Regions from separate parts of the Halomonas sp. IOP_14 genome, predicted to be linked through region 2. Evidence: predicted binding sites of a transcription regulator. Region 2 holds the regulator's gene; the other holds the start of a gene.
What was found. Region 2 encodes FliA, which starts transcription of late flagellar genes. Its sites were predicted from a motif close to CTAAAGTTNNNNNNNNNNCNGCCGATA; they were not measured.
Positions count from the first base shown of each region.

Region 1: a site for FliA is predicted at 10,003-10,029, ahead of fliD (flagellar filament capping protein FliD). Genes of this name have one in related genera too.

Region 1 is NZ_JAINWD010000043.1:5,244-18,470, reverse strand. Features, by position in the region: gene pseF (pseudaminic acid cytidylyltransferase) at 1-155, opposite strand, end outside; gene K7H09_RS20605 (pseudaminic acid biosynthesis-associated methylase) at 196-831, opposite strand; gene pseB (UDP-N-acetylglucosamine 4,6-dehydratase (inverting)) at 870-1,868, opposite strand; gene K7H09_RS20595 (FkbM family methyltransferase) at 1,871-6,286, opposite strand; gene K7H09_RS24655 (flagellin) at 6,532-7,551, opposite strand; partial or broken gene K7H09_RS24650 (flagellin N-terminal helical domain-containing protein) at 7,858-8,187, opposite strand; gene fliD (flagellar filament capping protein FliD) at 8,527-9,924, opposite strand; gene fliD (flagellar filament capping protein FliD) at 10,124-11,485, opposite strand; gene K7H09_RS20575 (UDP-glucose dehydrogenase family protein) at 11,615-12,943, opposite strand; gene K7H09_RS20570 (hypothetical protein) at 13,116-13,227, shown strand, end outside.
Region 2 is NZ_JAINWD010000032.1:10,621-30,386, reverse strand. Features, by position in the region: gene cheZ (protein phosphatase CheZ) at 1-229, shown strand, start outside; gene flhB (flagellar biosynthesis protein FlhB) at 334-1,500, shown strand; gene flhA (flagellar biosynthesis protein FlhA) at 1,497-3,584, shown strand; gene flhF (flagellar biosynthesis protein FlhF) at 3,643-5,826, shown strand; gene K7H09_RS17900 (hypothetical protein) at 5,823-6,395, shown strand; gene K7H09_RS17895 (flagellar protein FlhE) at 6,421-6,852, shown strand; gene K7H09_RS17890 (RNA polymerase sigma factor FliA) at 6,879-7,580, shown strand; gene K7H09_RS17885 (motility protein A) at 7,621-8,442, shown strand; gene K7H09_RS17880 (OmpA/MotB family protein) at 8,448-9,122, shown strand; gene K7H09_RS17875 (sensor domain-containing diguanylate cyclase) at 9,146-11,152, shown strand; gene K7H09_RS17870 (hypothetical protein) at 11,161-11,763, opposite strand; gene K7H09_RS17865 (adenosylcobalamin-dependent ribonucleoside-diphosphate reductase) at 11,960-14,071, shown strand; gene K7H09_RS17860 (hypothetical protein) at 14,129-14,923, shown strand; gene K7H09_RS17855 (Crp/Fnr family transcriptional regulator) at 14,929-15,672, opposite strand; gene uvrA (excinuclease ABC subunit UvrA) at 15,827-18,673, opposite strand; gene K7H09_RS17845 (MFS transporter) at 18,867-19,766, shown strand, end outside.

The DNA of each region.
Region 1 (13,227 bases), on a different contig from region 2:
TCATCATCCGTTGACACAATAATATGGTCGAATAACTTGGATTCTTGAGCCACCTTTATTGAATAATAAATCATCGGGCGACCGTGGAAAAACTTAATATTTTTACGAGGTATTCTCTTACTCCCACCACGAGCTGGAATTATCGCTATATTCATAAAAGGCCTCTTAACAACCAATAATGTTTTACAAATAACATTAAACAACTTTTTCCATCAGAAACCAGTTAATATCATCCTGTGGAAACAAAGGATCTTTATGGTAAACAAACCCATAATCAATTAGCTTCAACTCTCCTTCATACTTACTCATAAACTCACCACAAAAGTCTCTTTTAAAAAGACGTCCATAGTGACCTCTATATTCGATTTCAACTGGCACAGGATTATAATATTCTGCAAATACAATATATTTAGACGACGACTTATAAATTTTATCATAAACCGCATCAATATTATCTGGATTTATATGAATCAAAACAGTCTTTAATAATACCAAATCATATACTCTCTCTGGACTCCAGTCCAATATAGATTCATTATATACATTTAAATTTATACCCAACTCATCTCTTAACATAGAGAGCTGACTTACTGCCTTCTTATTTATCTCTATACAATCAAATGATGTGCCCGGCATAATATTATTGATTGCTGAAACATTAAGACCTATATTAGCACCAATTTCCAGCACTGACTTTATACCACTAGTGCCATTTAATACATTTGAAAAAAATGCCGTGTTTGAGGCAACAATTTTTTCATTTGAATTCCTACTAATGTAATCATCTCCAAATCGACCCGCCCAAAAACTCTCTTGATCAGTCTTATACATAAAAGCCTCTATTTAAAAACCATCATTAAGGAAAAAACTTATATAGCTCCAATTTTACCTAGATTTAAATCAATCCAGGCTTGCAGCTCACCGTCAGTCATCCACTCGGCATTATTGTTGCTTGAATAAACGAAACCATCTACAACTTTTTTACCATCTTTAATACGGTTCGCATCTTGATCCCAATTATTGATTTGAGGCAAAATCTTAAAGTGCTCAGGATACTCATAAGTATAATAGGCATCTTCCGAGCTAATCATCTGTTCGTGCAGTTTTTCACCCGGACGAATACCCACTAACTCCTGCTTAGCCTCAGGTGCGATTACTCTTGCTAAATCGGTTACTTTCATGGATGGAATTTTCTTAACGTAGATCTCACCACCTTCCATATCCTCAAATGCATGCCAGACCAGCTCAACGCCTTCTTCCAGTGAAATCATAAAGCGTGTCATACGATCATCGGTAATTGGCAGTACACCTTTATCACGAAGTGACATAAAAAAAGGTATCACCGAGCCACGCGACCCCATGACATTGCCATAGCGCACAACCGAGAAGCGTGTGGGGTTACTCCCCGCATAATGATTGCCTGCAACAAACAGCTTATCTGATGTTAGCTTCGTTGCACCATATAGGTTAATTGGGCTGCTCGCCTTATCCGTAGAAAGCGCAACAACTTTTTTTACTCCTTTATCAATACAAGCGTCAACAAGGTTCATGGCACCAATTACATTAGTCTTGACACACTCGAACGGGTTGTACTCAGCTGTAGGAACAATTTTGGTCGCCGCTGCATGAACAACATAATCAACACCATCTAATGCTCGATAAAGACGATCACGATCTCGCACATCACCAATGAAGAAGCGTACTCGTGGATCGCCTTCAAATTTCTTTGCCATTTCCCACTGTTTCATTTCATCACGTGAAAAAATGATAACTTTTTTCGGATTATAACGTGCCAATAACATAGGAACGAAAGTATGGCCGAAAGAACCAGTACCGCCAGTAATGAGAATATTCGCTTGATCAAACATTATTAGTAGGTCTCAGATATAAATGAAGGAATCTGCATAAACTCATCAGTTGGCTGGTTCAGCACCTGGAAAGGAATGCCAAGGTATTCACACTCCCAGGCAGAGGTGCTAAATGGTGTCAAAATAATCACCTTCTTGGCGCATGCGTATGCATGTGCAATGGATCTCTCTTGAAAATCAACCCTTACCTCAGAAGGTAAAGCACTCAAAAGCCATTTTTCATAATTTTGAGATTGCCCATGCTGTCTACGCAACCTAATTGTAATGTTGCCCAGCTCATTATTTGGTACTTTTTCAATATAACTGCTGATGCTTGCTTCGCTATCCCACTCTTCTATTGTGCCTTTCCAAAGCACTGGCACTGTAGGCTCATGAGGTCCAATAATAAGAACATCTTCACCCTTTTTTGTATAACGTTCGTATTCTGGACGCAAATACTCAATGCGGTGCGGTTTATCTGCAATAGTGTTTTTGAGCGGGTGAGTCCAACCCCATGTGTAAAACCTGTCTGAAAGCCTTGTCTCAATTGCCACACCCAAGTGGCTTTCGAACTCACCATAGGCCCCTCCATGCTGCTGAAGGTAAAGTGGAATACCTTGATCAACTGATAGTGCCGCGACAAGCCTTGCCTGTAGTGTAGAAAGCAATGTCGAGGCAATAAATTCAGGCCGTGTATCGGCCAGACATGTTGTTACAGCTTTTTGATAGCAGGCAAAATCTTCTATGAATTCTTTGGGTAAGGAAAGCGCCAAGGATGACCAGAAGCCAGGGAATTTTTCCGTATTAGTATATACTTTATCTAGGTCAGCGATTTTTTGGCGGAATGTCACGTTCAGTTTTCCGCTTGAAGCTATAGGCGGTAGGGTAACTTGAATCAGGTCTGCATCCTGTTCCTCTTTCCAGAGTTTTTTCCAGTAAGGAAAATTGTGCACCCCCAGGTCAAACGCATACTTGCCTTGGCAAGGCTGTACTTTGGCTTTGATGTGACTCGCCGCTTTTGCCACTATTTCATCGCGTTGTAAGCCTGAATGATTATTTTTCGGCCTTGTTGCCAGAGGCAGCTTGATGTGACCATCAAAGAAAGGTGCTTCATTGCTGATAAGGTCAAATGTCTCGGTGCCAAACAGCATTGTTGTATCAACAGGAAAGCGTTGGAATACTATTCCCGCGTTCTTGGTACTATTCAGTAGAGAGTTGTTCCATCGTGACACATAACCACTCATGAATTTATATGCCAGGAAATAATGCAATACAATATCCCAGAAGCGCTCACTCTGCTCCATGCCGTGGAGTTCACCCAGTAAAGACGTTAATTCCTTTCGGGCTGCTTCATACAACATATCGTGGTTCTTTTTTACTTCATAATAAGAAGGCTCTTGAATGCACTTTTTTTCTAACTGCTGGCTTTCATCAATATTATCGATACTATATTTAGCAATAAAAACAGGTATTGTTTTTTCAGTTACGATCTTGTTGTTTTTAGCACACTCTTTGATGTAGGTAGTGATAATCTTGCGCGCATCGTATAAGGCTTTACCTCTTTTATGTATACTAAAGTCGAGAGCATCCCAATCGAGTACTGGCATTTCTTTTTCTACATCTTGGACAATCGCATCGTGACGTTTTTTGGAGATACCACATTTATGCCAATGGAATTCGCAGTAAAGCTTATCGATGTTGCCAAGAAGCTTTTTCTCAATCAGCCTGTCGAGTATATCGTACTCTGCACCTTCGATATCCATCTTTAGGATAATTCGGTCGTAATGCGGCTCACAATCCTGGATAAAGCGGGCAATATCAACACACTGCGCGGTAATTGTAGGAAACGCCTTATTTTTAACTCTACCGGCATAATCAATTCGCTTGTTCCTAATCAGCGAGCTGCCATCCTCATCCAAGTTGTCTAACGTAAACTTGACCGCATCATCATGAATATATGCTGCTTTCTTGATCAGAAAGGTTGGTGCATCTTTATAGTAATGCCATAGCGTTGGGTTTGGCTCGAAGGTGACACAGTCAAACTCGGGGTTATTCATCATGAATTTAAGCGATGAGCACCCATCATAGCCACCACAGTCAATAAAGAGGCCCTTTTCGCCAGGCTGCAGCGGCTCTTGTGACGCCGCCCGCTGCGTAAAGCTCCGTATTGTGGGGTGCTCTGCAAGAGGTATTTGCTTTTGCCCCTCTCTTTGCGCAGGCACCGAGCTTTCTTCTTCCATTTCTACTAACTGATGCAGCGCTTGAGGAGACGAAACAGGGGCACTCATTTCGCCCTCTACAAACTGCAAATAGTTTTTGGCTTGCAGCTCGCTTACCTGGCTCATCACCTGATAGGCCATGTCGTGGGCATCGAACACAGTATGTAGCAAGAAAACCAGCTTTTGTTTTTGGTTATCATCTAACTGTGTCATTCGCTCCTGCGAGGGCAAGAAAAGCGCGTCTAGACTTTGCAGCTCACTACCAAGCTGTTCATGAGCCTCGCTTTTTTCGGGGAAAAGACTTTGATAGCTAGCATCATTAAATCGATAAAAGCGGAAGCCGTTACAGCTTGCCCAGTGCTGTAACTCGGCAAGGCTTGGCTGATTTTTATGAGTGGGCTGAAACGCCACACGGGCTTGAATCAACAGAGCATCTTTAAGCGCTTTCTCTCCATGTTCAAGTATACTTGAGACATTGCTTAATTCATCTAGTATCAGCCAATCTAAGCTAGGCAAGCCTTCGATGCTATCTAGCGCGACAGTATTAATCGGTAACTGGGTTAATACGTTAGCGCCTTGACGGTGGCGCTCAGGCAAAGACTCTAGGGGCAATAGGGTAAGAGTACTACTTAAAGCAGCATCCAGGCAGGCGTTAAGTTTGCTAGGCTGCCCATCTCCCAAAAGTGCGTGCTGAAAAAGCTGAATATGATCATGGCCTTCATAGGCTTGAGGGTTGCTCACTTCACTCGCCGGATCAAACGCTAATATTGTAAAAGCACTTGTTTTAGCTAATTTATCTGCAGCTCCCGTTTTGATCAACTTGGCGCGGTTATCTAAAACCACCACCTTTCCTTTTAGCTCCCAACTAAAATTACTGGTTGCCGCTTCTAAAGCGTTTGCAACAGAGATAGCGGCTACATTATGCTCTGCCCTAGGTGCTGTATTAGCATCGCTCAGGTCTTCTTGCATAATAGAAGACGGTATGACTGGTTCTGAAACTATCTCGAATGGGACATTTAAACCCGGGTCTTTAGCTCGACCAGCAAGCTTATGCATATGCGCTTTACGCTGCGAAATCGAAAAATCTTTGTTACCCGCTTTTTGCGCTACCAAAGGTGTAAGCGCTTGCACTAAGCGCGCTGTGCTGACATCAATATGGTGCTTTTCTTTGCCAACTTTATAGGCCTTCTCAACATAATCTTGATAAAGCGCTTCATCGTCAAAGAGGTTCACCACTGCATCATAAAGTGGCTGAAGCTCTTCTTCATTCAATATATGTTTGTAGGGTTTTTCATGACATTGCTCAGGAAAGTCTAACAAAATGCCACCGTTCTCAACCAAACCAGCGCTTCCGCCGTGGTTACTCACAATAGCAGGTATGCCATTGAGCATGGCCTCTGCCAGCACTCGCGCACCGCTTTCCCACCATAAACTAGGCGCCACTAACACTCGGGAGCGCTTATATACGGGCAGCATATCGTTAGTATTTTTTGTAACTATAACGTTATTAAGTTGTTCACGTGATTCACCCAGCAATTGAGTCGCTTCTTTTAGTACGGAAGACCAATCGCCACGAGCTTCCACTACTTCCAGTGAAATATCCGGGTGCTCTTTTTCTAGCTTAAGGGCCAGTTGTACAAAAATACTGGCTCCTTTCTCAAAAGTCGGATTTATAAACGTTAAATTTTTACGCTGATGATGCTCGGCGACAAAACATGCAGGGTCAATAAACTTACCAACAGGCTTAGCTAGAAAGCCGACTTTCTCTTGGTATAACTTCGCTGTTTGTTCAGTGTCGGTAAGCACAAGCGCCACATCGCGGCACCAACGAGGTGACATATAATTGCCGTTAACCAAATAGAAAGCAGAAGGAATACTGCGGAACCGTGCTTCATCAGCAATAAGTAGTTCTAATGTTTGCCCCCCATAAAACCAGACAATATCAGGCTTAAAGCTGTCCAGTAGATAGCAGTACTGATTCAGCCATATTTCTTCTTCATGCGCTATCATCTGTGTACGAAATGAATTCTGAGTTACTAAGAGCTGGTGGGTTAGCACCCCGTCATTAACATCAACTATTTTATGGCGGTGTGCAGCGATACTTGGTGCCTTATCCTTTAAAAGACTTCCACCTTTAGGATTATCAAAAATGGTTGCCCCTAGGATTTGAACCTCATAGCCTTGCATCGCCAGCTGTGTCAGCATTTGTCGAACACTCATACTCGCTCCACTGGATGTATCCAGTAAGCAGTAAGGGTTCGCCCACAATATGCGTGGCCTGCGTTTTTGCGAGGTGGCGGGCGCCAATTTCTTTGCCATGCTGAATTCCTATACGTTATTTCTCAGGTTAACACCTTGGTTTTTATGCTACGTGAAAGGCGCTGACCTGAAAACAAAAACCGGCCCCACGAAGAGGCCGGTTCATTTTGCTTAATAATAAAGCAACGTTTATTTTAGGCTTCAGATTAGCCGAGCAGAGAAAGAACGTTCTGCGGCAGCTGGTTGGCCTGGGCCAGTACTGAAGTACCTGCTTGCTGCAGGATCTGTGCGCGAGTCATGTTAGCGACTTCAGTTGCGTAGTCAGCATCTTCGATACGTGAGCGTGCAGCAGAGAGGTTAGTCTCGTTGGTGCTCAAGTTGGTAATGGCAGACTCGAATCGGTTTTGTACGGCACCCAGCTCAGAACGAAGGCTATCTACTTGTGCTAATGCAGCATCCAATGTCGCCATCGGGTCTACAGTAGAATCCCCAGCGGTCGTTTCAGAAGTCGTAATACCCTCATCATTAACGTAAACCGCTGCGCCCACGTTGGCTTCATACTTATCTGCACCCGTTCCACCTGCAACTGTTACCTCGCCAGTATCGGCATTGATGTTGTAGTTGGTTACATATGAAGCGACTGTAGTTAACTCGCCGTCGCCATCCTTATAGGTGCTAGTTGCAGTAGTCGTAGAAGCGCCAAACGCAACACTACCAGTAGCAAGCCCTTGATCAACAGTAGCGACCGTACCTGTTGTTCCAGCATCATTCATTGCGGCTTTTACGTCGGCAGTAGTAACCGTAGTCTCGTAAGTTAAATCAGTGCCGTCTCCATTGTATTCAGAACTACCAACAGACAAGGTAGAACCAGCATTTGTCGCTGTTGCATCCAATAGGTTTTCGATGGTTGCAGCAGTACCACCAGAACCCAGGTTGTTGGTAAGCTCGCCGTTACTTGAGATATAAGCAGCCTGTCCATTTAAGGTGATATCGCCCGTTGAGGTGATTTCAAACTCAGCAACATCATCGCCAGCCAGCTTATAAGTGCCTGTCGTTGTACCGCTAGTGGGGGTGAGCTTAGCACCCTCTGCCACAATGGCTGAACCAGTAGCACCGCCACTACCATCAACTGTTTCAGTAACGGTAAAGTTACCTGCAGCCGCATCATACGTATAGGTTCCAGAGCCAGCACCACCCGATACTTTCACTGTGTTGCCGTCTGCCATGGTAGCAAGCACGTCGTCAAACGTTGCATCGTCGTGAGTAGTAGTAACTTTATAAAGGCCTGCCGTGCCACCACTGGCCACGCCACCCGCAGCAACGACATCAGTTACTGTTGCTTTTTCGTTCTGAGTTTCACCACTGCCGTTAACGTTAAAACCGTTCAGGCCTAGGGTGCTAGAACTAATCTGTTGCAGGTTGACTGAAATAGTTTGGCCGTCGTCTGCACCCACCTGAATTTTCAGACCGTTGTCGCTAGATAGTACTTTAGTTCCGTTGAAATCGGTCTCTTCAGAGATGCGATCAATTTCAGAAAGGCGTTGGTTGATTTCGTCCTGAATGGAGTCAAGGTCAGACTGGCTATTAGTGCCGTTTGTCGCCTGAACGGCCAATTCACGAACACGCTGCAAGTTGTCGTTTACTTGGTTCAAACCACCTTCAGCGGTCTGTGCGATGGAGATACCATCGTTGGCGTTACGCTGTGCCTGACCAAGGCCGGTGATTTGTGCGCTGAAACGGTTGGCAATGGCTTGGCCAGCGGCATCGTCTTTAGCACTGTTGATGCGAAGACCAGAGCTCAAACGCTCCATAGAGGTTTGCAGGCTATTCTGCGATTCACGCAGGTTCTGCTGGCCGATCATCGACGTGATGTTGGTATTGATCACTGACATGGTGTGATACTCCTTGCTTTGGACACTGGCCTTGAAGGCCCGCTTTTCGGCCACTGTTTGTGCCGTTATATTAATTAACGGCGCAGCGAGGGGAATCTTTAGGGGAAGTCGTAAAAAAAGATGTAAAAGTAGGTAACTGAAAGGTGGGAGTTTTCATGCTTGGGCCAGGAGGCCCCGAGAGGTTGAGATTGCTTCGCTGTGCTCGCAATGACATACCCGCTTCTTGATACAGTTTCGTTGTGGTTCCAAAGCAAAAGCAGCGCCAAGCGCTGCTTTTGTCGTGATCAAACGCTAGTTATCGATGCAACACTACTTTTTACGCCCTAGCTGGGCATCAAGCGCATCAAATTGTTGGGTTAGATAAGAGCTCATGCTGTTCATTTGCGCAACCATCACATCCAACTGACTAAACTGACTGCGGTAGCGTGAGATGGTGCTTTCAATGCTTTTTTCCATACGCGCATAGCGAGTATCTAGGCTTTTCACCTGGTTTTCAGCACCGCTGATGGCTCCCTTAATGACGCCGTTGCTACCAAGCATCTGCCCGATGGATGTTTCAAGCTTGCCAGCTAGGCCACTCTTTGTGCCCTCACCAGCAAAAAAGGCGCTAAGCGCTTGGGGGTTGTTCGCTACTAGATCACTAAGCTTGGCGTCATCGGTTTTTAACGTTCCGTCACGCTGAAGCGTGATCCCCAATTGGCTCAAAGTGGATAGCTCGCCTCCTTCCACACCCCCGGTTAACGCGCTGCGTAAGCGTGACTCAATGGTACGCACGGCACTGTCGCCTAATAGCACCGCTGCACTGCCACTTTCGCTGTCGAACGCGGTTAGTTTACCCACCGTGCCTTTTAAATCATTGAACGCTTTTACGAAGCCGTTAATCGCTTCGCGCTGTTTTAGCGTGTCGCGTTCGATGTTGACCGTGCTAGAAGCGGTTTCGCCCTCTTCAATACTGAGCTCAGCAAGGTTGAGCGTTACGCCTTGAATGGCGCCTTCAATTTGGTTCTTGGCGCTGCTAATCGCTATACCATTAACTGTTAACGCCGCATCCTGCCCTTGTTGCTTGGCCCCGGCTTCTGTTGCTTCACCGAATGGGCCGGTGACGACAGCATCGGCTGCATCTACAAAGCTAAAACTGTCGATAGAGGCTTCAACACCGGTTGCTTTGGAGCTTAGCGCCAGGCGGTAGCCTTCACCATCATTGATAATAGTGGCATTAACACCGGAATTTTTATCAGCATTGATTGCGTCACGAATACTATTTAGCGTGCTATCGGCTGCGATAGCGATATCGACTGAGTCGCCACTGCCAAAGGTGAGCTTGAGCGAGGTGGCACCTTGTAAATCGAGCGCCTGATCTTTTTCGTCTACACGCCCTGAAGCAAGCGTACCAGATGTTGCCAACTGACTGACTTCTACTCGGTAGCTACCTGGCAATGCACTCGCGGTTGTCGTGGCGGTAATACCATCGCCGCGCACATTGGCAGAAAGGCTTTGGTAGAGCTTGGGGTCATTGATTTTCGCGACAGCATCTTGGAACGCATCGAGAGAGGTTTGCAGTTGGCCGTAGGCAGAAATTTTGGCTTCTTGCTGCTTTTTTTGAAGCGTAATGGGGGCAAGCTTGCCACGCTCCGCGTCCTGAAGTTGATCCAACAGGCCGGTCAGGTCGAGTCCCGAGCCAACGCCAAGAGAGGTTATTGTCGCCATACTGGATGTTCCTCAGTGAAAAGGCTAAACCAAAAACATTACGCGCATCGGTTGCGCAAGAAAGTTTGATAGTTAACTTATCGACTAAACAGAGGGCAACTTTAGCGCTTTTTCTTTCGTTAACTGGGCTATTTTGTTTTTATCAACAAAAACGCCTGCTTAGCGCAGGCGTCAGATACGTCAATTTCTAGTTGCCGTATCAGTTACGGCCAAGCTGGGCATCCAGGGCATCAAATTGCTGGGTGAGATAGCTGCTGGTTTGGTTCATTTGCGCAATCATGCCATCCAACTGACCAAACTGGGCACGGTAACGAGACATTGTTTGCTCAATTGACTGTTCCATGCTGGTATAACGCTCTACAAGCGATGCTTTGAGACTTTCCGCCCCGCTAATCGCTCCTTTCACTCGGCCGTTAGGGCTAATCAATTGTTCGACTGCTGTATTAATTTGCCCCGCCATACCCGCTTCATCTGTATCGCCTGCGAAGAAGGTTGCAAGTGCGCCTTGATCATTAGCAATGGCATCATCAAGCTTGTCTTGATCAATCTCAAGCTTGCTGTACCCGAGCCCGCCATCGTACTTTTGTGAAATACCGATATCACTAAGGATGGAGAGCTCCCCCTCAACAGCCCCACCCAACACGCCACGCAAGCGCGATTCGACGGTGCGTACAACGCTATCGCCCAATAGCTCACCGGCCTCGCCAGTTTCGGAGTTGAAGCTGGTTAGATCACCAATCTTATCTTTAAGATCGTTATAGGCATTCACGAAACCCGTTACAGCTTCACGAACTTTTAGCGTATCTTGCTCTACTTTAACAGTGCTCTCGCCCTCTTCTTGAAGGTTCAGCGTTACACCCTGAATAGCGCCCTCCACCTGATTAGTGGGGCTGGTAATGGCGATGCCGTTAACGGTAAGCGCTGCATCAGTACCGCTTTGCAGCGTATTGGTGGTATCTGCAGCAAAAGGGGCAGCACCGTCAAAACTGAAGTTATCAATTGAAGCATCTGCACCGGTTTCGCTAGAACTTAATGCTAGACGAAAATTGCTGCCGTCATTCACGATAGTGGCATTAACGCCCGAATCTTCAGTGGCGTTAATGGTATCGCGAATATCCTCTAAGCTACTATCAGCCGTGATTGATATCTCTTTGGTGGAGCCATCAGCAAAGCTTAAGGTTAGTATTTGATCCGCCACCGTGATGGCTTCGTCTGATGTCGCCACCCCGTCTGAAGCAAGTGTGCCGCGAGTGGCTAGAGTATCTACAGTAACGTTATAGCTACCTGGCTGCGCTTCCGCATCAGCAGCGGCGGTAATGGCTGAACCACCCACGTTAGTGGAGAGACTTTCGTAAAGAGCACTGTCATTCAGCGCATCAGCGGCCGTTTGAAACTGCGAAAGGGCGCTCTGAAGCTGCCCATAGGCGGAAATCTTGGTCTGCTGGATTTCCTGGCGCTCCTTAATCGGCACAAGCTTCTCTTCCTCAGCCTCTTTCAACTGATCTAATAAACCGTTGAGATCCAAGCCTGAACCGATGCCGAGCGATGTAATGGAAGCCATACTTTACCGTCCTCTTTTATAACGTCATCACGCTGTTGCTCATTCTGCTCGTGAAGAAATTTATCATCCTAGTAGTTAATAACTATCGACCATCTAAAATTAAACTTAAACTTTTTTTTCGCTCACCAGCTAATCGTGGCTCTTTCGCCCTACCCCTATATACCACAGCCCCGCCTCTTCAACGGCACTTGGGGTATACAAATTACGCCCATCAATAACGACTTTGTCTGCTAACTGATCAGCTAACCAATCAAAATCGACACTGCGAAACTCTTTCCACTCGGTGCAGATAACCAAGGCATCAGCGCCTTTCACGGCCTGAATGCGGTCGCCTGCTAGCATGAGATCATCACGCTCGCCGTAAATGCGACGACACTCCGCCATGGCTTCGGGATCAAAGGCTTGCACCTTAGCACCCGCTTGCCAGAGTGCTTCCATTAACGTGCGGCTTGGCGCTTCGCGCATATCGTCTGTGCTGGGTTTAAAGGCCAAGCCCCATACGGCAATGGTTTTACCGCTTAGATTGCCTAAGTTATCTTGCAGTTTTGTGAACAGGGTCTGTTTCTGGCGCAAATTAACCGCCTCGACAGCGCTAAGCAGTTCTGGCGTATAGCCTAACTGACGCGCGGCACGCTCTAACGCCTGGACGTCTTTGGGGAAACAGGAGCCGCCGTAGCCACAGCCAGGGTAGATAAAGTGGTACCCAATGCGTGGGTCGCTGCCAATTCCCCGGCGAACATCTTCAATGTCCACATCAAGCCGTTCGGCAAGATTGGCGATCTCGTTCATAAAGCTTATTTTAGTGGCGAGCATGGCGTTGGCAGCGTACTTGGTCAGCTCGGCGGCACGCACGCTCATAAACATCAACTTTTCGTGGTTGCGATTGTAGGGGGCGTAGCACTCTTGCATATGCGCTTTTACCCGTTCGCTTTCCGTGCCGACGATGATGCGCGCGCCACGGGTAAAGTCATCTATCGCCGCCCCTTCCTTCATAAACTCAGGGTTCGAACACACATCGAACGCGAGCGATACACCTCGCTGTTCGAGCACATCGCTGATAACGGCGTGGACTTTTTCCGCGGTGCCCACCGGCACGGTAGATTTATCAATCACCAGCTTATAGCTATCCATATGCTGGCCGATGGTGCGCGCCACCTCTAGCACATAGCGCAAGTCGGCACTGCCATCTTCGTCGGGCGGCGTTCCCACGGCGATAAACAGTAGTTCGCCATCGGCAACAGCCCGGGCGGCGTCAGTAGTAAAGCGTAAACGGCCAGTTGCCACGTTGTGGGCAACGATAGTGCTTAGCCCTGGCTCAAATATCGGCACCTCTCCGCCATTAAGCTGATCAATTCGCTCAGCGTTAACATCCGTACAGGTGACTTGATGACCAACATCGGCTAAACAAGCACCTGCAACAAGGCCGACATAACCGGTTCCGAATACACTGATATGCATGACTTATTAACTCGCTAAAATACGTGGTAGCGAGCGTAGCACATTGACCTACCGTTGATGAGTTCAATAGTGGGAGATTCTCTCTAAACTATAGACCTTGGTCTAACATCGACTTTGGTTTATAATGCGCTGCAACAAGCCCGACTTGGTGCTGACCGCAGGAGAACATGCTATGACTCCGAGACTTATGACTTCAGAACCTACGCCTCCAGAACTGACGAAAGAACGCTCTACTCCATCGTCTTATGGGCCATCGACCACCGCAAACGTTCAACGTAGCCTTC
Region 2 (19,766 bases):
GGACGTGATCCATGAGATCGAACATCAGTTGGTGCAAGTGTTGATCGATAACGCGCCGGGCGCCCATGCACGAGAAACGCTGCAGCGCAAGGCCGAGGATCAGTGGAAAAGCGACAGTGCACGGCGTAACGAAGAGCTTTTGAATGGGCCGCAAGTGAAGGATAATGTCCCTGATACAGTCTCTGGGCAAGATCAAGTAGACGACTTATTGGACGAATTAGGCTTCTAAGATGCGTTATTAAACGCCCTCTGGGCACGCAAGTACGCCATTCAGCCGTCCCTATGGACGGCTGAATACGTGATAAGCTTTGCTTCACCTGGCCGGATACCCGTATGGCAGATAACGATAGCGACCAGGAAAAGACCGAAGAGGCCACGCCCAGGCGGAAAGAGAAAGCCCGTGAAGAGGGCCAAGTTGCCCGTTCCCGCGAGTTAAATACGTTTTTACTTTTGCTGGGTGGTGTGATTGGCCTCTATAGCATGGGCAACATGCTCTACGACCAGCTGGGTGCGGTGATGGAGCAAGCTTTCTTGTTTGAGCGCCGCCAGGCAATGGAAAGTACGCCGATGCTGGTCAATGCGCTGGACCTTGGTCAGCGCACGCTATTTGCCATGATGCCGCTGTTTTTACTGTTAGCCATCATTGCATTAGTTGCCCCTGGGCTGATGGGAGGCTGGCTGATATCGGGTAAATCGATGCAGCCCAAGTTTTCCAAGCTAAACCCTATTAAGGGCGTAAAGCGTATCTTCTCCACCCAGGCTCTGATCGAATTGGCAAAAGCGATTGCCAAATCGTTTCTGGTAGGGGGCGTGGCTGCGACGTTTTTGTATTTCAACATCGGCAAATTTATGGCGCTAATGGATCAGCCTATCCAGCAAGCGCTAACCAATGCCTTAAGCATGGCGGCTCAGGCAGCTGGGCTAATGGTGCTGGTGTTGATCGTGGTCATTTTGATCGATGTCCCTTTCCAGCTCTGGGACAATGCTAAGAAGCTGCGCATGAGTCAGGAAGAGATTAAGCGTGAGCACAAAGAGTCCGAAGGCGACCCGCATGTGAAGGCGCGCATTCGCCAGCAGCAGCAGGCCATGGCGCGGGGCAGGATGATGAGCAAAGTACCCGAAGCGGATGTCATCATCACCAACCCTACGCACTACGCGATAGCACTGACTTATCAGGAAGGCAGTATGGGCGCCCCGCGGCTGGTGGCAAAAGGCGCCGACGCAGTGGCTGTACGCATTCGCGAAATCGCTGAAGAGGCAGGCGTGCCTCGCTTGCAGGCAGCACCATTGGCGCGGGCCCTGTATCATCACGTCGATCTAGATGCAGAAGTACCTGCCGAACTGTATACCGCGGTGGCGGAAGTAATGGCCTGGGCCTACCGCCTCAAGCAAGTATCACAACAAGGAGGCGAGGTGCCCCCAACCCCCGATAACCTGCCGGTTCCGCCGGAGATGGAAAGCCCCGGGCATGGCGCCGGTGGTAATGAGGCGCAACCATGAAAGGCTTGAGTCAGCTAGTAGGTCGGCGCGACTGGATGGGTGATGTGCGCATGAAGCTGCTGGTCGGGCCGCTGCTCATCCTCATGATTTTGGGCATGATGATTGTGCCCTTGCCTCCCTTCGCCCTGGATTTACTCTTCACCTTCAACATCGCTCTGGCCATTATGGTGTTATTGGTCAGCATGTTTACGCAGAAGCCGCTGGACTTTGCGGCGTTTCCTGCCGTGTTGCTATTTACTACGCTGCTGCGCCTGTCGCTCAATGTGGCTTCTACCCGTGTGGTGCTGATGGAGGGCCACCAAGGCGGCGCCTCTGCGGGTAAGGTCATTGAAGCGTTCGGGGCGTTTCTGGTCGGCGGTAATTTCGCTGTTGGCCTAGTGGTCTTCCTGATTCTTGTCATCATCAACTTTATGGTTATCACCAAAGGTGCTGGCCGTATTGCCGAAGTGGGTGCGCGCTTTACCCTGGATGCAATGCCTGGTAAGCAGATGGCCATCGATGCCGATCTGAACGCCGGCTTGATCGGCGAAGAAGACGCCAAAAAGCGCCGCGCGGAGGTTTCTCAAGAGGCGGATTTCTTTGGTTCCATGGACGGCGCAAGTAAGTTTGTCCGTGGCGATGCCATTGCCGGTTTGGTGATTATGGTGGTCAATATCATCGGCGGGCTGATGATTGGCATGCTGCAGCACGATATGAGCTTTGGCGCTGCTGGTCAGACCTATATGTTGTTGGCGATTGGTGATGGCCTGGTGGCGCAAATCCCTGCTTTGGTGATCTCCACCGCCGCGGGTGTCACAGTATCCCGGGTCAGCATGGATACGAACGAAGATATTGGCCAGCAAATGCTTAGCCAATTGTTCGTTAATCCTCAGGTACTGATTTTGGCTGCCGTGGTGATGGGCATGCTGGGTATGGTACCTGGCATGCCCAATTTCGTATTTCTATTCTTTACCGCGTTGTTGGCTGGCCTGGCATGGCTGTTAACGCGCCAAAAAGAGAAGGCGTTGGTCAAGGAGGAGATTGCCGCGGCACCGGTGCCTTTACAGGAGACTCCCGAAGCGAGTTGGGAAGATGTGCAACTGGTCGATACGCTTGGCCTGGAAGTGGGCCATCGCTTAATCCCGCTGGTGGACTCGCGTCAAAAAGGCGAGCTGCTCGGGCGCATTAAGAGCGTACGTAAGAAGTTTGCCCAAGAAGTGGGTTTCCTGCCGCCGGTCGTCCATATCCGTGATAATTTGGAGCTGCCGCCGAACGCCTATGTACTCTCCATGAAAGGCGCCGAGATTGGTCGCGCCGAGGCACAACCAGGTAAATGGCTAGCGATTAACCCCGGGCAGGTATCGGGCGAGCTGCAGGGCACCCATACTCAGGATCCCGCTTTTGGCTTGCCCGCTGTCTGGATTGATAGCAACCAGCGTGAGCATGCCCAGGTGTATGGCTACACCGTTGTGGATGCCAGTACCGTCATAGCGACCCACTTGAACCACTTGTTGCACCGTCATTCACCCGAGATGCTGGGCCGTCAGGAAGTACAGAAGTTGCTGGATAAAATGGGCGATGATCAAAAAGCGTTGGTCGAAGAGGTGATCCCCAAAGCTATTTCATTGACGGTACTGCAGCGCATCTTGCAAAACCTGCTTGACGAAGATGTCTCTATCCGCGACATGCGCACTATTCTCGATACCCTGGCCGAGTACGCCACACAGCAAAAAGATCCTAATGAGCTGACGGCGCTGGTGCGAGTCTCGCTGGGGCGCGCCATTGTCCAGCAGTGGTTTGCGGGGCAGGAGACACTCAATGTCATGGGGCTGGATGCTCAACTGGAACAAGTGCTGGTACAGGCCATGAATGGCAACGGCGCCATGGAGCCCGGGTTGGCAGAAACGCTGATGACCCAGGCCCAGCAGGCGCTGGAGCGTCACGAAAGTTCCGGCGAGCCGCCGGTGCTGGTCGTGCAACATTCACTAAGGGCGGTGCTGTCGCGCTTCTTGCGTCGCCGGTTACGCCATATGTCGGTACTGTCCCAGGCTGAAATTCCCGACGATCGCACATTAAGAGTGACCACAGTGGTCGGCGGACGTTAAAGATGGCACGCCGTGATAGGCTAGCGTCGTCCATTTTCAGAACAGGCAAGGGTAAATCATGAGCGTTAGACGTTTCGTGGGAGCCAATAGTCGTGATGTGATGCGCCAAGTGCGTGAAACGCTCGGTGAAGACGCCTTGATTGTCGCAAATCGGCGTACCGAAGGGGGCGTTGAAATTTTAGCGATGGCGGATGAAGCCATCGACCACTTTGAACCCTCACCAGAACCTGCACCACCCGAAACGCCGACAGCACCCCCAGCGCAAGACCCCATGCAGGCGATGAGCGAGCGCTTACTGCGCGAAATGCAGGATATGCGAGCGCTGCTGGCAAACAGCCAGTCAACCCATACTGCTTCACCATCGCCAGCAGCGCCCACCGGAACGGCTGCACGGCTGCGTCAACTGCTATGGAATGTGGGTTTTAGCAGCGAAATTGCCGATGAACTGCTGGCTGGGTTGCCTGCATCGCTAACCAGGTTAGACGGCGATAGCGAAGCCCCACTGCAGTGGCTGCGACAGCAGTTAATGGATCGCCTTTACGTACTCAACGATGAAGCAAGCTTTTTCGACCAAACCGGCATTGTTGCCCTGGTGGGGCCAACGGGGGTAGGTAAAACCACCACCACCGCCAAGCTGGCCGCTCGTTTTGTGATGCGCCACGGCACGCGCCCGGTAGCGCTGGTTACCACCGACAGCTTCCGGATCGGTGCCCATGAGCAGTTGCGCATTTATGCGCGCCTGCTGGATACCCCGATGTACGCCTTGGATGCCGAACAGCCCATCGACGATTTGCTGGGCCGCCTGCAGGGCAAGCAGTGGGTAATTATCGACACCGTAGGCATGAGTCAGCGTGACCAGCGGGTGATAGAGCAGATTGCCCACCTGCAAGGAGGACGCTCGCGGGTACGTTTGGTGCTGCTACTCAATGCTGCCAGCCAACCGGAAACCCTCGAAGAAGTGGTGCTGCGCTACCGTCAGGCCGCGCGGGCGGCGGGCGCAGAGTTAGATGACTGTATTATCACCAAACAGGATGAGGCGGGACGTCTGGCTCCAGTGTTAGATATTATTATGCGTCACGGGATGCGCGTCCTGTTTGGTTCTAATGGTCAGCAGGTGCCCGAAGATATGGCCCTTGCCGCCCCCGATGCGCTAGTGGATCAAGCGCTGAGTACCGCGACTCCTCAGCGTGAACGGGTGCAAAGTGCCGATGCGCCGATGGGAATGCCGCGCTGGTCGCGGGATGTCCTGGGCCAAGGGCGTCGTTTGTCGTCGCTATTGGCGAGGTTGCGCCAACGTGTCACGGGATTTGCGGAATTAGAAGAGATCTGGAACCTAGCTTCGCTGCCTAGTCGTTTGCAGGAAACGCATTTGGATGCATTACTTGCCGGTTATCCAGCGGCAAAGACCACCTTAGGGATGGCGTGGTTTCCGCGGCGCAATGAGCGCGGCTGCGACTGGGCAATGCCGGACATTGGCCTGGACACGGATGGTGCCTGGCTGGCGCTACCCTGGCTGCAGCATCGCCACGCCGCAGGATGGCAGCCACGCTTAGCCGCGCTGTCGGCATCGAGCGGTGTAGCGGTGCACTTACTGCCGCGCTTCCCTGAACCGGATGCACTAGCGTGGCTGGAAGCTGAGCACTTGACCTGGGTCAGCCAAGTGGCCCCCAGTCATCGGTTACGCTTTCACCACGAACGTCAATCTATCCGCCAGCTATTTAGTGACAGTGTGCTAACGCACCATGTGGGCGTGCGTTTTCGTGGCCAATCGGTGCAACTGTGGACTGCCTACGCCGAAGTCGAGGACGCCAGCGGCACGGCTCTACTCGCCTGGTTCGGTGAAGTTCGCGATCCGGAAAGCGCCAAAGTAGTGGCGCGCCGCTACTGGCTTACCCCCGCTCGGCTAGGAGCAGAGGTGCTCTCACTGCTGTTAACCCAGCTGCAAAGCGAAGGCTTGGCCGCCTTGACGCGTCGCGCGTGGCAGCAGTTAAAAGAGGCCGATAGCGGGGATCTAAATGCTGAAGTTCGCCTATTGATGGCCAGCGGTGTGGCATCGGTCGCCGGGCATCTCGATGTTGCTGATGATGAGGAGGCGCAGACGCTGCGTGGCGATCTGCTCAACCTGTTAGGCAACAGCCGTCGCCGCCGCGATACCGGCATGCTTGATGCACTGGTCTACGCCTTTATGGCACGAGATGCGATTCGTCAAATGGGCAGTGTTAGTCGAGAGGGCGTGGTGTGAGCGAACAGGATCAAGCATCGGGTCTACGCAAGTGGGCAAACCTGCAGCGCCAACAGCAGCAAGCTGAGGGTACAGTTGATGTTGCGGCGGCAGAACACGTGCCGGAATCTAAACAGCCTACCTCTCTGTTAACGCCGACAGCTGCAGCGGTGGAAGAGCCAGCAACGGTGGTAGCGCACCAGCCCAAAATTCCGCTTATTGTGGTCGGGCTACCAGGTAGTGGTGCAGCCCAGGTGAACAAGGTTAAAGCAAGATTAGGGCAGTGGTCGACGTTAGGTCGAAGCTGGGCCGGTGATCCTGAGGATTGGGATATTCATATCGTCATGGCCGAAACGGCCGACCTAGCCCAACTTTGCGATCAATACAGCCGTTGGGCACTGTGGATCAGTAGCGATGCCGATACCTTTGCTTCCATGTTCCGTACCTTGCGTCAATTACATGAGCGTGGCGGGCCGCGCCGTTTGCTGGCGCTCCACGAGCCGCATTTGCCGCGTCAAGGGTTGCTCAATAACTTGCGTGAGGCAGCTGATTACTACTTAAATATGGAGCTGTTGGTACTTGCACGATGAGCGCACTCTGCTGAGGAGACCAAGCATGCTAAGCTGGCTATTAAGAGGGAGACTGCTACTGAGCCCAGTACTGCTGACAGGGTGTCTACTAGCAGGGTTAACGGGAAACGCTCAGGCGACACCCGGTAGCTGGAGCAGCCAGATACCAGGTCTGATGGTAGCGATGAGTGATAGGGCAAGTGCTAGTCAAAACGCTACCCCACCCGCTGCTGCTAACAATGTGGAGTCAGCACAGCTCGGGCGTATTCATTGGCAGTTTCAATATCCCCCTGGTGCGTTATTAAACGCTTGGCTGTGCCATCCTGAGCAGTGCGTTGCGTTAGCTGGCATGCGGGGGACTACCACTGCCCTGGCGGGGTTTGCCGCGGATGCGCCGTTGCATTTTCGCTTCGCTTTACGTCCGGGGCAGCGGCCTGTTCGTGTCCAGGGGCTGCAAATGATTGTGAACTATCAGTGAAGGCTGGATAGACGCGAGGCGAGAGGATGTACACAGCACAAGGCAGGATCAAACAGAGTGAGCTGTTGACGCAATACATGCCACTGGTACGACGTCAGGCCTTGACGCTTCAGGTCCGTTTGCCAGCCAGCATTGAGCTCGACGACCTTATTCAAGCCGGGATGGTAGGGCTGCTGGAAGCACTGGGGCGCTTCGATGCCACCCAGGGAGCAACGTTCGCGACGTTTGCCAGTCAGCGTATTCGCGGTGCAATGATGGATGAATTACGTACCCGCGACTGGTTGCCCCGCAGCGTGCGCCGCTCAGCGCGAGCGGTTGACAGTGCCGTTCGTCAATTAGAGCAACAGCTCGGACGGGCACCAGAAGAGAACGAAATCGCCCAACACCTTGAAATGCCGTTGAGTGAGTATCAGCAGCTCCTCAACGACACCAACAGTGGTCAACTGTTGCCGTTTGAAGAGCTGGTGGCCGATGGTGGCGAGCCTAGCAATAATGAATTGGCTAATTCACCGTTCGAGCAGTTGCTAGACGGCCAGCAACGACAAACGTTGATTGAGGCAATTGAAGCGCTGCCAGAGCGTGAAAAGCTGCTAATGGCGCTGTACTACCAAGAAGAACTCAACCTTAAGGAAGTAGGGGCTGTGTTGGGCGTCACGGAGTCACGCGTTTCACAACTGCACAGCCAAGCCGTCAGCCGCTTACGCGCGCGTTTACACGACTCGGCATAACACCTCTTTTTACTCACTTGTGACCGGCAAGGAGCCGTGGATGAACCCTTCGACGCTGATAGGCATATTTGCCAGCATACTACTGTTGGTGAGCGTGCTGTTTTTCACCGCAGAGTCCCCTGAAAGTTTTATCAATTTGCCGGGTTTGGCCATTGTGGTGACCGGTACCCTAGCGGCAACCTTTATCAGCTATCCGCTGAAAGAGGTGCTGCGTGTCGTACGGTTGGTGGGCTTGGTATTCCGGCGCGAAAATACCTATATGCGTGACGATATCCGCGAATTGGTGGATATGTCGCGACTCTGGTTTAAGGGCGATGTACGTGCTGTCGAGCGCGAGTTGGAGCATACCCGAAACCCGTTTTTGCGTACCGGGATCCAACTGGTCATTGCCAACACCAAAGAGGATGAAATTTTTGACATGCTGCGTTGGCGCATTGCCCGTCTTAAAGCGCGTGAGCATGCTGAGGCACAAATATTCCGTACCATGGCCACCTACGCACCCGCATTTGGCATGATCGGCACCCTGGTGGGGCTGGTCAATATGCTGGAAGTCATGGACGCAGGCGACCTGCAGGTGATCGGCCCGCGCATGGCGGTGGCCCTGCTCACCACCTTCTACGGCATTTTACTCGCCAACTTGGTGTTTAAGCCGATTGCGGTGAAACTCGAGCGCCGCACCGAAGAGCGGCTGATTACCATGAACATGGTGCTGGAAGGTATTTCGCTGATTACCAAGCGCCGCCTGCCGTCGTTTATTGAAGAGACCCTCAACTCGTTTGTAGCTAACTATCACGATGAGATCCGTGATAACAGCGTCAAACCAAGGCCTGATTCGTCGGTTAGTGCGGCGGCGAAGGGGTAGGCCAGATGCTTGACCGTGATACGCGCCACGCACTGGAAATGACGCCGTCGCCAGGCGATGGTGACGAGGGTTGGCTAACCAGCTATTTGGATGTGCTGACGCTGCTAATCACGCTCTTTGTGCTGCTGCTTTCACTGACACCGCCGGGAGGCGGTGAGGCGGCTGATACTGCTTTCATGCGCTCGGCTAGCGCTGTATCATCATTGCCGCTGGCGTCTCTAGCCACTGGTATTCAGCCCCGCCATTCAGGGGTTCAGCCGCAGTTTGATGGGCTCGACATCCCCGGTGTCAGTGTTTCGCAAGGGAGTGAAGGGGTCACGTTACGTATTGATACCAGCCTTTTATTTCCCAGCGGTCAAGCTGTACTGACTTCCCGTGGGCAAGAGGTGGTAGAAAGCCTTATCGATGTGCTGACCCGTTTTGACGGTCAGATTTCGGTAGAAGGCCACACCGACAGCGTGCCTATTTCAACGGCCCGCTTCCCCTCTAATTGGGAGCTTTCATCAGCGCGGGCTATCGCTGTGGTGAGGCATTTAGAGCGCCAAGGATTCAATATCTCTCGTATGCGGGCCGTCGGTTATGCCGACACCCAACCCATGGAACCGAACGCAACGGCGGAGGGCCGAGCTGCCAACCGTCGCGTAGAGTTGTTGCTAAGGCAGCAGGTCGAGGGTGAATAGATTGCGAGGCCACGTTTGTGTCCATGTACCACCCGCGGTTGCAGTCGTTTGGAGCTCTGCTGGTTTTAGATGCCGATTGTCGCCGCATTCAAGCCAGTAGCACCAACTTAACCCGCTTGACCGGTATTGAGCGCCCTGAAAATGGGCCGCACACTCTTGCCTATGTGTTAGGAAAACGGCTAAGCCAGCGGGTGCGCCGCGAGTTGCAGGGGCAGCAGAAACTCTCCGGCCCGCTGGTGTTTATTCGTTCCAAGCATAGCAACATGCGTTTTCAGCTCTATGCTTACCGAGCAGGTGGGAAGGTCATCGTCGAGATTGAGCCACTCAACCCCCAAGGTAAGCGCCGCCTGCTTGGCACAGTCAATGAGCGGCTGATGCATTTAGCCGACGCAACCCACCAGGAAGAGCTGCTCGACTGCTTGGTTAACGCTATTCAACAGCTCACCGGCCATGATCGCGTCACCGTGTGCCATTTCGACAGTGATTGGCATGGTTTAATGGTTGCCGAAGCGCTGGGCAACCAGCTGCCCTCGCTGTTGGGTCAGCGCTTCCCCTCAAGCGACTTCCCTGTCGCCTTACGCAAAAGTTACCAACATTACCCCGTTCGGTTAATTGAAGACGTCGATGCGCCGCCTGAAACGCTGACTCCCGCCTACTCGGGAGTGAGCCTTAGCGGCAGCTTTTTACGCGCCCCTGCCCCTGAGCGGCAGCGATATTTAAATCGCCTGGGGGTGCGTGGGTCATTCAGTTTGGCCATGCAGGGGGATACTGGCTTATGGGGTCTAGTGTTTTGCCATTCGCCAGCACCGCACTCGGTTGAACCCCCCGTGCGTGATGCCGTTCGCACCCTCGTGCAAATGGCCACCCAGCGCATGCTGTTGCTACGGGCGCGTCAAGAAGCCCGCTACCTACAACGGGTTCAGGATAGCCTCGTGCTCAGTGCGCGAGCGCGCAGCGAGCCGCAAAGTCCCCAACAGTTACTTCATGAGCAGGCGGCTATCTGGATGAAGCTGTTTCGCGCCCATGGCGTGGTGCTGTGGGTGAATGGTGGCGCTTATCAAGCGGGTGTGACGCCGACTCCAGAAGCGATAAGCCAGTTTGTGCTGCGCCTGGAAAGAACTCATGTACATAGCGGCCCTTGGTGCACGCGCGAAATCGGCAAAGAGACGTTAACCGCTTCGCTAGCCATGCCCGAGCAGTGTGGGGCTCTAGCAGTGCCGCTGCCAATGAGTTCGACCCAGCGCGCCTGGCTGATTTTTTTTCGCCCCGAGCAGGTGGAAACGCTGTATTGGGCGATGCAGCCTACAACCAACCCTAAACCGGCCGTGATATTGGCTCCATCGGTTGCTTGGTCTGAAGAGGTAGTCGGCAGAAGTGAAGCGTGGCTGCGGGTAGAGCGCTTAGCGGCGGTAGACTTGGGGGAAGACCTGACGCTGGCGATTTCTGCCTATGAAATTAGCTCACTGAATATGCACCTGGAGCACGAACGCAAAGCCCTTGCCGAAGCCAACCAGCGTCTTGAGCAATTAGCCCATTTCGATCCTCTAACCAAGGTGTGGAACCGTTACCGCATCGAAGAAGCGATCAATGCAGAGCTGGTGGCTGCCAAGCGCTATGCGGCCGCTTTTGCCTTGCTACTGTTCGATGTGGATAACTTTAAGCAGATCAACGATGCTCACGGCCATAGCGTGGGTGACGATGTGCTGGTGGCCCTGGCGCGCTTAGTGGAAAGCTCGCTGCGTGGCTGCGACCACCTGGGCCGTTGGGGAGGCGAAGAGTTTATTGTGCTGGCGACTCATTCCGATGTTGATGCCGCCACTGGCCTGGCTGAGCGGCTGCGCTCGCTGGTAGAAGAGCTGCGTATAGAGGGCGTTGAGCAAACGGTTACAGTGAGTATCGGTGTCGCCGTTTGGCAGCCGGGTGACAGCTGTAAAACCCTTATCTCCCGGGCTGATGACGCCATGTACCGCGCTAAGCATGGCGGACGCAACCGCGTTGAAATGGCGCTTGAGCCTGTGGTGCTGATTTAAGCAAACCTTTAGGTGCCACTACCTTCACACTGGGTGAGCATCCGGTTGATCGCCGCATCGGCGCCTTTTAGGCTAAAGGTCATATACCACGGCTCGCGCTCGTCCTGGTCGAAGCCGAGAAATAGCTGCTCCCCCTGGCGCATGTCGGCCATCAGTGATGCCAAGTCACTTAAATAAAAGTGAGCATAAAACCCGTCATCGCCGCGCTCAGTGATAAATTCCGCCATGGTGTCGATAACGGGCCGCTCATCGATGCGCAGCCGAGTGGGCACCAGGTTTACTGTACGGCTCTCTCCCTGCTGCTGCTCAAGGGTGACGCGCATCTCCAGCCAGGGTAAATCGCAAACGCCCGAGGTGGCATTCAAGCTCAGCGTCGCATCCGAGTAGCTGTGGGTTTCTACCGCCCGATAGTGGCGTTCGCCCCCCAGTGAGAGCGTCATTGACTGCCAATGGTCGTGGGTGGCCACATCGTCGGTATTGAAGGTGGTCGCGTTAGTGACGGGCGTAGCGACCATCCACATGGTCGCTATCGCCACAACGGTAAACGTGAGCGTGCAAAGATACTGGGATGGAGAGCGCAGGAAGTGAGTTGCGGACATGATCAAAGCCATTTAACCCAAAACCCCAGTCTATATCGTGTTTGGGATTGGCAAAACAGTAACGCGCTGATTTTCCTATATATGGTAGAAAAAATTAAAAAAAGTGCCTCATATGGTGGGAGGTCACGTCTATACTTCACTCCGATGCTACGTATAATCGCCCTATTTGAGCGCTATAATTCACCCCGCTGTGAAGGAGTTTTGCGACATGAGCACCGCTGCCAAGGCTATGAAGACCTCTAATGATGTCCCGATGCAGGCCCCCTCGCGGGAAATCTGGGACGCCAAATACCGTCTCAAGGATCGTCATAGTCAGCCCGTGGATCAAGACGTCGGTGCTACGTTTGAACGTGTTGCTCGCGCCCTGGCTGCGGTGGAAGGTGATAAGGCGGAAGAGTGGCTGCCGAAGTTCCGCTGGGCGCTGGAAAATGGCGCCATACCTGCCGGTCGTATTCTCTCCAACGCGGGGGCTGAGGCCTACAAGCCTGCGGTGAGCCTGATTAACTGCACTGTCTCCCGCACCATTCGTGACTCCATGCGCGATATCCTCGACTCAGTGGTCGATGCGGGTATGACGCTGAAATCCGGGGCGGGTATCGGCTACGACTTCTCGACGCTGCGTCATAAGGGCGCGTTCGTATTCGGCGCTGGCGCGGGCACCAACGGCCCACTGGCGTTTATGGATATCTACGACAAGATGTGCTTCACCGTCGCCTCTGCTGGTGGTCGGCGTGGTGCCCAGATGGGCACCTTTGACGTGGGGCATCCGGACGTACGTGAGTTTATTCAGGCCAAGCGCGAAGCGGGGCGCCTACGACAGTTTAACCTCAGCTTGCTGATCACCGACGAATTTATGGAAGCGGTCAAGAACAATGCTGACTGGCCGCTGGCTTTTCCGCTGCACCCCGGTGAGAAAGAGGATGTCAAAGCGGAAGACCTGATCTACCGCGACTGGCCGGTGGTTGAAGAGGGCTACACGGTCGATGCCGAAGGCCGCGTCGCCTGCCGCATTGTTGAAGTGATTAAAGCGCGCGAGTTGTGGGACACCATCATGTCCTCCACCTACGACTACGCCGAGCCCGGCTTTATCCTGATCGACCAAGTTAATCGGATGAACAACAACTGGTTCTGCGAAGATATCCGTGCGACGAATCCCTGTGGCGAACAACCCTTGCCGCCAGAAGGCGCCTGCCTGCTGGGTTCTGTCAACCTAACCAAGTTTGTGATCGACCCCTTTGGCGCCGAGCCGCGCTTTGATTGGGAACGCTATCGCAAAGTGGTGGCGATCTTCACCCGTATGCTCGACAACGTGGTGGAAATTGCTGGTCTACCGCTGCCCCAGCAGCAGCGTGAGATTGAAGCCAAGCGTCGCCACGGCATGGGTTTTCTAGGCTTAGGGTCGACGCTTACTATGTTAAAGATTCCCTACGGCTCTAAGCAGTCACTGGTATTCACCGATGAAGTCAGCCGTCATTTAGCCATTGAGGGCTGGAAACAGGCGCTGGAGCTTTCTCAAGAGAAGGGCATGGCGCCGGTGCTCGAACAGGAGCACACCATTACCCCCAAAATGCTGCGTGAGCGGCCACAGTTGGCTAAAGATGGCTACGAAGTGAGTGATCAAGTGCCAGGGCGCATTCTGCACGCCCGTTACAGCCAATATATGGCCCAAGTGGCCGAGCATGAGCCGGAGTTGGTGGCGCAACTGGCCGAGCACGGCGCGCGCTTTACCCACCACAGCTCGATCGCGCCGACCGGCACGATCAGCCTGTCGATGGGTAACAACGCCTCCAACGGTATCGAACCCTCCTTCTCGCATCGCTATTTCCGCAATATTATTCAGTCGGGCAAGAAGACCAAAGAGCAGGTCGAAGTCGTCTCCTTTGAGCTGGCCGCCTACCGTCACTTTATTGCATCTGATGCGGTGGACAGCGACCTGCCTGACTACTTCGTTACCGCCGATGCGATATCTCCCGAACAGCACGTTGCCGTTCAAGCCGCCGCCCAGCACTGGGTGGATTCAGCGATCTCGAAAACGGTCAATGTGCCTACCGAGTTCCCCTTTGAACAGTTCCAGAACCTCTATTTGCAGGCTTATGAAAGCCGCTTAAAAGGCTGCACTACTTTTCGCTTTAATCCCGAAGCTTTCCAGGGCGTGCTCGTGCGGGAAGATGATCTTAAAAACACGACCTACGTATTCGAACTGGAAAACGGTGAAACCCTCGAACTAGCCGGGGATGAGAAGGTGATTTACGACGGTGAAGAGCATAACGCTGCCAACCTCTTTGATGGCTTAAAAGAAGGCACCTACGGCAAATGGTGATGCTGCGTTAAGCGCCACCTGTTTAAAAACGCACACCTTTGCTAAGTGGAGAACACCATGGCTGTAGAAATTACTTCAAAAATTGTGGGTTACCGTATCAAGCAGCAGGAGCAGGCCGTTCCCGTTCCTGAGCTACAAGATGAAGATCCGCTAACGGTGCGTATACCTTCCCGTCCGGAAGGCACGTTGGAAGCCGTGTCTGAAAAGATTTCATACGTAGGCGCGGAAGGGCGCAAAAAAGTCTATTTGCTGGTGTCGTTTATGCCAGTGGAAGGCGTGATTGGCAGTAAGCGCGTGGTGATTGAGCGCCCGGTGGAGTTCTTTTTTCCGTCAGGGCAGCTCTCCAGCGAGCACCAGTGGATCACCGCGACCATGCGCAGCCTTTCGCTGGCGGCCCGTGGTGGTTACGTCACACAAGCGGTGGCGGATCTGCGCAAAGTGGCCTGGGACAAAGGCTTGGTGCGCTGTGGCATGAACCGCTGGAACAAGCCAATGTTCCACGATTCGGAAGTGGCGGCGATTGCCTGGTCGATTCAGCAGATTCTTTATCGCCGCGGTTTTCTAGATCGGGATGGCAACCAGGTGCCGGTTGAAAAGCTGGTAGAGCGTTATGCTCATCGTATGGCTCACGGCCACGCTTGGCAGCCCGGTGCTGAAGACGAAGCTAATGATGCACCCATTGAAACAGGCGCGGTGGAGTCGATTGGCGGTGATAAGGCAACGAAGGGAAAAAAGCCTGAAGGCAGTGGCCCAGCCATAGTGGGTAACTGCCCCGAGTGCCGCGGTGAGCTGATCATGATGGATGGCTGCCCGACCTGCTATGCTGGCTGCGGCTGGTCAAAGTGTGGTTAGTTTTCTCAGGCGGAATCGCCTAACAGTGGCCGGACATTGTCGGTGAGGTAGCAATCGTCAAATTCACCTTCGGTGCATAGCGCGGATAAGTCTGGAATGGTGACATGGTGGCGGTCGCGAAATACTAGGCCGTCTTCACTAAGCGCCGTAAAGGTGCGGCTAACGTGTACCGGGCTTAGCCCGAGCACATCGGCTAACTGCTCCTGTGAGAGCGGCAGGCGGAACTGGTTGCTAATATCCGGGTTGGTTTGGCGCAGCCTTAAATACATTTCATACAGAAAATGCGCCATTTTCTTACGTGCACTGCGTCTGGCCAGAGTGACGAGGCGCTCAGTGAGCAGCGCCTGCTGACGGCTGCCAATGGCAAACATCACCGAGGTGAGAGGCAGCGACTGGCGAAATATTTCCAGCATACGTTTATGCGGGAAATGACAAATCACGCCATCATCAATCATGCGCACATTTTCAAGCCGCTGCGAGAAGGCAAACTCGCGCAACCCGATGATATCGCCCGGCAAAAACACTTCGAGAATCTGTCGGTCACCATTCTCTAAGTGACGGTAGGAGTAGGCCCAACCACTTTTTAGCGTGCAAAACTCATTGGCCGCATCGCCCATCTCCCAGAGTAGCGTGCCCGACTTAATATTGGTTGGGCTCTCCTCTAGCGCCATGAGCAATCCCTTCTCATCATCGCTTAATGAGCAGTAGTGATTGAAGTGCTTAATAATACAGCTGTTTTCCTGACCCACGACGTATCCCTCCAGCACAGGATTGGATAATACTGCTAACGATTATCTGCCCGCCACTATAAACGATGTGGCCATCTACTGCGTCGCCCAAATAGGCTAACTAGCGTACCTATTTAGCCTGGGGTGAGCAGCGCTCACCCCTCGAAAACCAGCGTCAACGCTTCGTTGCACGCTTGCCTCGCGCGAGCAGCGGCGCTAAGAAGCGGCCGGTATGCGAAACGTCCTGTTTGGCGAGCTGTTCCGGCGTGCCCTCGGCGATGATCTGTCCGCCACCTGACCCCCCTTCGGGGCCAAGATCGACAATCCAGTCGGCGGTTTTGATCACATCCAGGTTGTGCTCAATCACCACGATGGTATTGCCGTGATCGCGCAGACGGTGAAGTACCGTCAGCAGTTGGCGAATATCCTCAAAGTGCAGGCCGGTGGTGGGCTCATCCAAGATATACAGCGTTTTGCCGGTATCACGCTTGGCCAATTCACGGGCGAGTTTAACCCGCTGCGCTTCGCCACCGGAAAGGGTGGTGGCGCTTTGCCCTAAGCGAATGTAGGAAAGGCCTACATCTAGCAAGGTTTGCAGGCGACGTGCAATGGCGGGCACTGGGCTAAAGAACTCCAGGGCGTCTTCCACCGTCATGGCCAGCACTTCGTGGATGGTTTTACCCTTGTAATGAATGTCCAGGGTTTCGCGGTTGTAGCGTTTGCCCTTACAGACATCGCAGGGCACGTAGATATCCGGCAGAAAGTGCATCTCTACCTTGATCATGCCTTCGCCCTGGCACGCCTCGCAGCGCCCACCTTTGACGTTAAAACTGAAGCGGCCAGGCTTATAGCCCCGGGAACGCGCTTCTTGGGTGCCCGCAAACAGCTCGCGAATCGGCGTAAAAATACCCGTATAGGTGGCTGGATTGGAGCGTGGCGTGCGGCCAATCGGGCTCTGGTCGATATCGATGACTTTATCGAGCTGGTCGAGCCCCTCGATCTTCTCATAGGGCGCGGCGGTCAATGTTGTCGCGCGATTTAATTCGCGCGCCGCAATCGGCATCAAGGTGCCGTTGATCAACGTCGATTTACCTGAGCCGGAAACGCCGGTGATGGCGATAAACAGCCCCAGCGGCAGGCTAAGGGTGACGTTCTGCAGGTTATTGCCGGTAGCGCCGCGCACAATCAGCTGCTTTTCTGGATTGCCGGGTATGCGGTAGGGCGGCACGGCAATTTCCCGGGAGCCAGATAAGTATTGGCCGGTCAGCGAGTTGGGGTTGTCCATCACGTCTTGCGGGGTGCCCTGGGCAACGATTTCACCGCCGTGCACACCCGCACCTGGGCCGATATCCAGCACGTGGTCGGCGGCGCGAATAGCGTCTTCATCGTGCTCTACCACAATCACGGTATTGCCTAAGTCACGCAGTCGCTCAAGGGTTTTCAGCAGTCGGTCGTTGTCGCGCTGATGCAAGCCAATCGACGGCTCATCGAGAATATACATGACCCCGACCAAGCCTGCGCCGATTTGGCTGGCTAAACGGATACGCTGGGCTTCACCGCCGGAAAGGGTATCGGCACTGCGCTCCAGGTTGAGATAGTCCAGCCCCACGTTGACCAGAAACTCTAGCCGGGCGTGAATTTCATGGACGATTTTATCGGCGATCTCACCTTTGCGTCCTGGCAGGCTTAGGTCGGCAAAGTAGCGCCACGCCTCACCAATCGGAAAGCGCACAATCTCGGCGATATTGTGATCATCCACGTAAACATGGCGTGACTCTTTACGCAGGCGCGAGCCATTACAGGTGGCGCAGGGCTGTACGGCGATGTATTTGACCAGGTCATCGCGCACCATATTGGATTCGGTTTCCCGATAGCGGCGCTGCATATTGGGCAGTACGCCTTCGAAAGCGTGTTCGCGGGTCACTTTACGGCCGCGATCACCCACGTACACAAACGGTATCTGTTCGTCGCCGCTGCCGTTTAAGATAACCTCCCGCTCGTGGCGGGCGAGCTCTTGCCAGGGCGTTTCCAGCTCAAAGCCGTAGTGCTTGGCCAGTGCCTGGAGCTGAGTGAAGTAGTAAATATTGCGCCGATCCCAGCCTTTGATCACGCCTTCGGCAAGTGATAGCTCCGGGTGGCTGATGAGCTTGTCCGGATCGAAGTACTGCTGTACGCCTAGCCCGTCACAGGTGGGGCAGGCGCCCGCCGGATTGTTGAACGAGAACATGCGCGGCTCAAGTTCCGCCAGCGAGTAGCCGCACACCGGGCAGGCAAAGCGCGACGAGAAGGCAATATCGTCGCGCTCTCCGTCCATAAAGTGAATCATGGCGGTGCCGTCGGCGAGGTTCAACGCGGTTTCAAAGGATTCCGCCAGCCGCTGGGCAAGGTCGTCGCGCACTTTGAAGCGGTCAACCACCACGCTGATATCGTGTTTTTTGCGCTTATCCAGCGGGGCTATGTCATCCAGTTCCAGCACCTGACCATCGATCAAGGCGCGCACAAAGCCCTGGGCGCGTAGCTCTGCCAATAGCTGTAAATGTTCACCTTTACGGCCTTTGACCACCGGCGCCAGCAGCATTAACTTGGTGCCTTCGGCGAGGTTCATGACCTGATCGACCATCTGCGAAATGGTCTGGGCTTCCAAGTCCTCACCATGTTCTGGACAGCGGGGCGTCCCGGCACGGGCAAACAGTAGGCGCAGGTAGTCGTAAATTTCGGTAATGGTGCCCACGGTCGAGCGCGGGTTGTGGGAAGTGGACTTCTGCTCAATGGAGATCGCAGGTGACAGCCCTTCGATGTGATCCACATCGGGCTTTTCCATCATCGACAGGAACTGGCGCGCATAGGTGGAGAGCGATTCCACGTAGCGGCGCTGCCCCTCGGCGTAAAGGGTGTCGAACGCTAACGACGATTTACCCGAGCCGGAGAGGCCGGTAATCACAATCAGCTTGTTACGGGGCAGTTCCACATCGATCTGCTTGAGGTTGTGGGTGCGGGCACCCCTGACCAGAATGCTGTCCATCAACACCTCGAATCGCGCGGCAAAAGCGTGATTATACGTTTGTCGGCACCCTCCCGGCAAAACCGCTTTCATAACCCAAGATAACCTGCGGCAACTCGCGACGTTTCCAGCGCCAGCCCAAACCGCTAGAATAGAGGATTGTCACAATCCACACTGACTCACCACATGCTTAACCACCATATAAAAGGGCATTATGCGCAAGGTTTCCGCACTATTGCTGGCCTCTGAACGACGTGCGATCAGTGGTTTGGCCGGGCTTTATGCATCGCGCATGCTGGGTCTGTTTATGGTGCTGCCGGTGTTGGCGCTGTATGCCGACACCCTTGAGGGTTCGACCCCGCTACTCGTGGGCGTGGCGCTGGGGATTTATGGTTTAACCCAGGCAACGCTGCAAATCCCGTTTGGCTTACTCTCTGACCGCATTGGTCGTAAGCGGGTGATTGCCATGGGGCTATTGATATTTGCACTCGGCAGCGTGGTCGCCGCTCTATCCGATACCATTATTGGTGTGATTGCCGGGCGAGCGCTGCAGGGTGGCGGTGCCGTTGCCGCGGCGATTATGGCGCTGCTGGCGGATCAAACCCGTGAAGAAGTGCGCACCGCCGCTATGGCCACCATTGGGCTTTCTATTGGCGTTTCGTTTGCGATTGCGATGGTGCTGGGGCCATGGCTTGCCGCCTGGGCTGGGCTGGCTGGGGTCTTCTGGTTTACCTCGCTACTAACGCTGGTGGGGCTGCTGGTGCTATGGCGCTGGGTGCCTGCCGCGCCGCGGCGGCGACGTCACCGCGATGTGGGCATGGATCGCCAGCAGTTTAAAAGTGTCATCACCCGCCCCGATTTATGGCGGCTGGATATGTCGATTTTTGCCCTGCATTTAGTGCTGATGGCGATATTTGTCGCGGTACCTTTTCGCCTGCTAGACGCCGGTGTAGCGATTGAGTATCACGGGCTGGCATATCTTGGCATTATGGCGCTATCGTTTGTGGCCATGGTGCCGCTGATAATTGTGGCCGAGAAGCAGCAGCGCATGCGTTTGATGTGCTTGGTTGCGATCGGCGCTATTGTGATTAGTTTGGCCGGGCTGGGGTTGCCA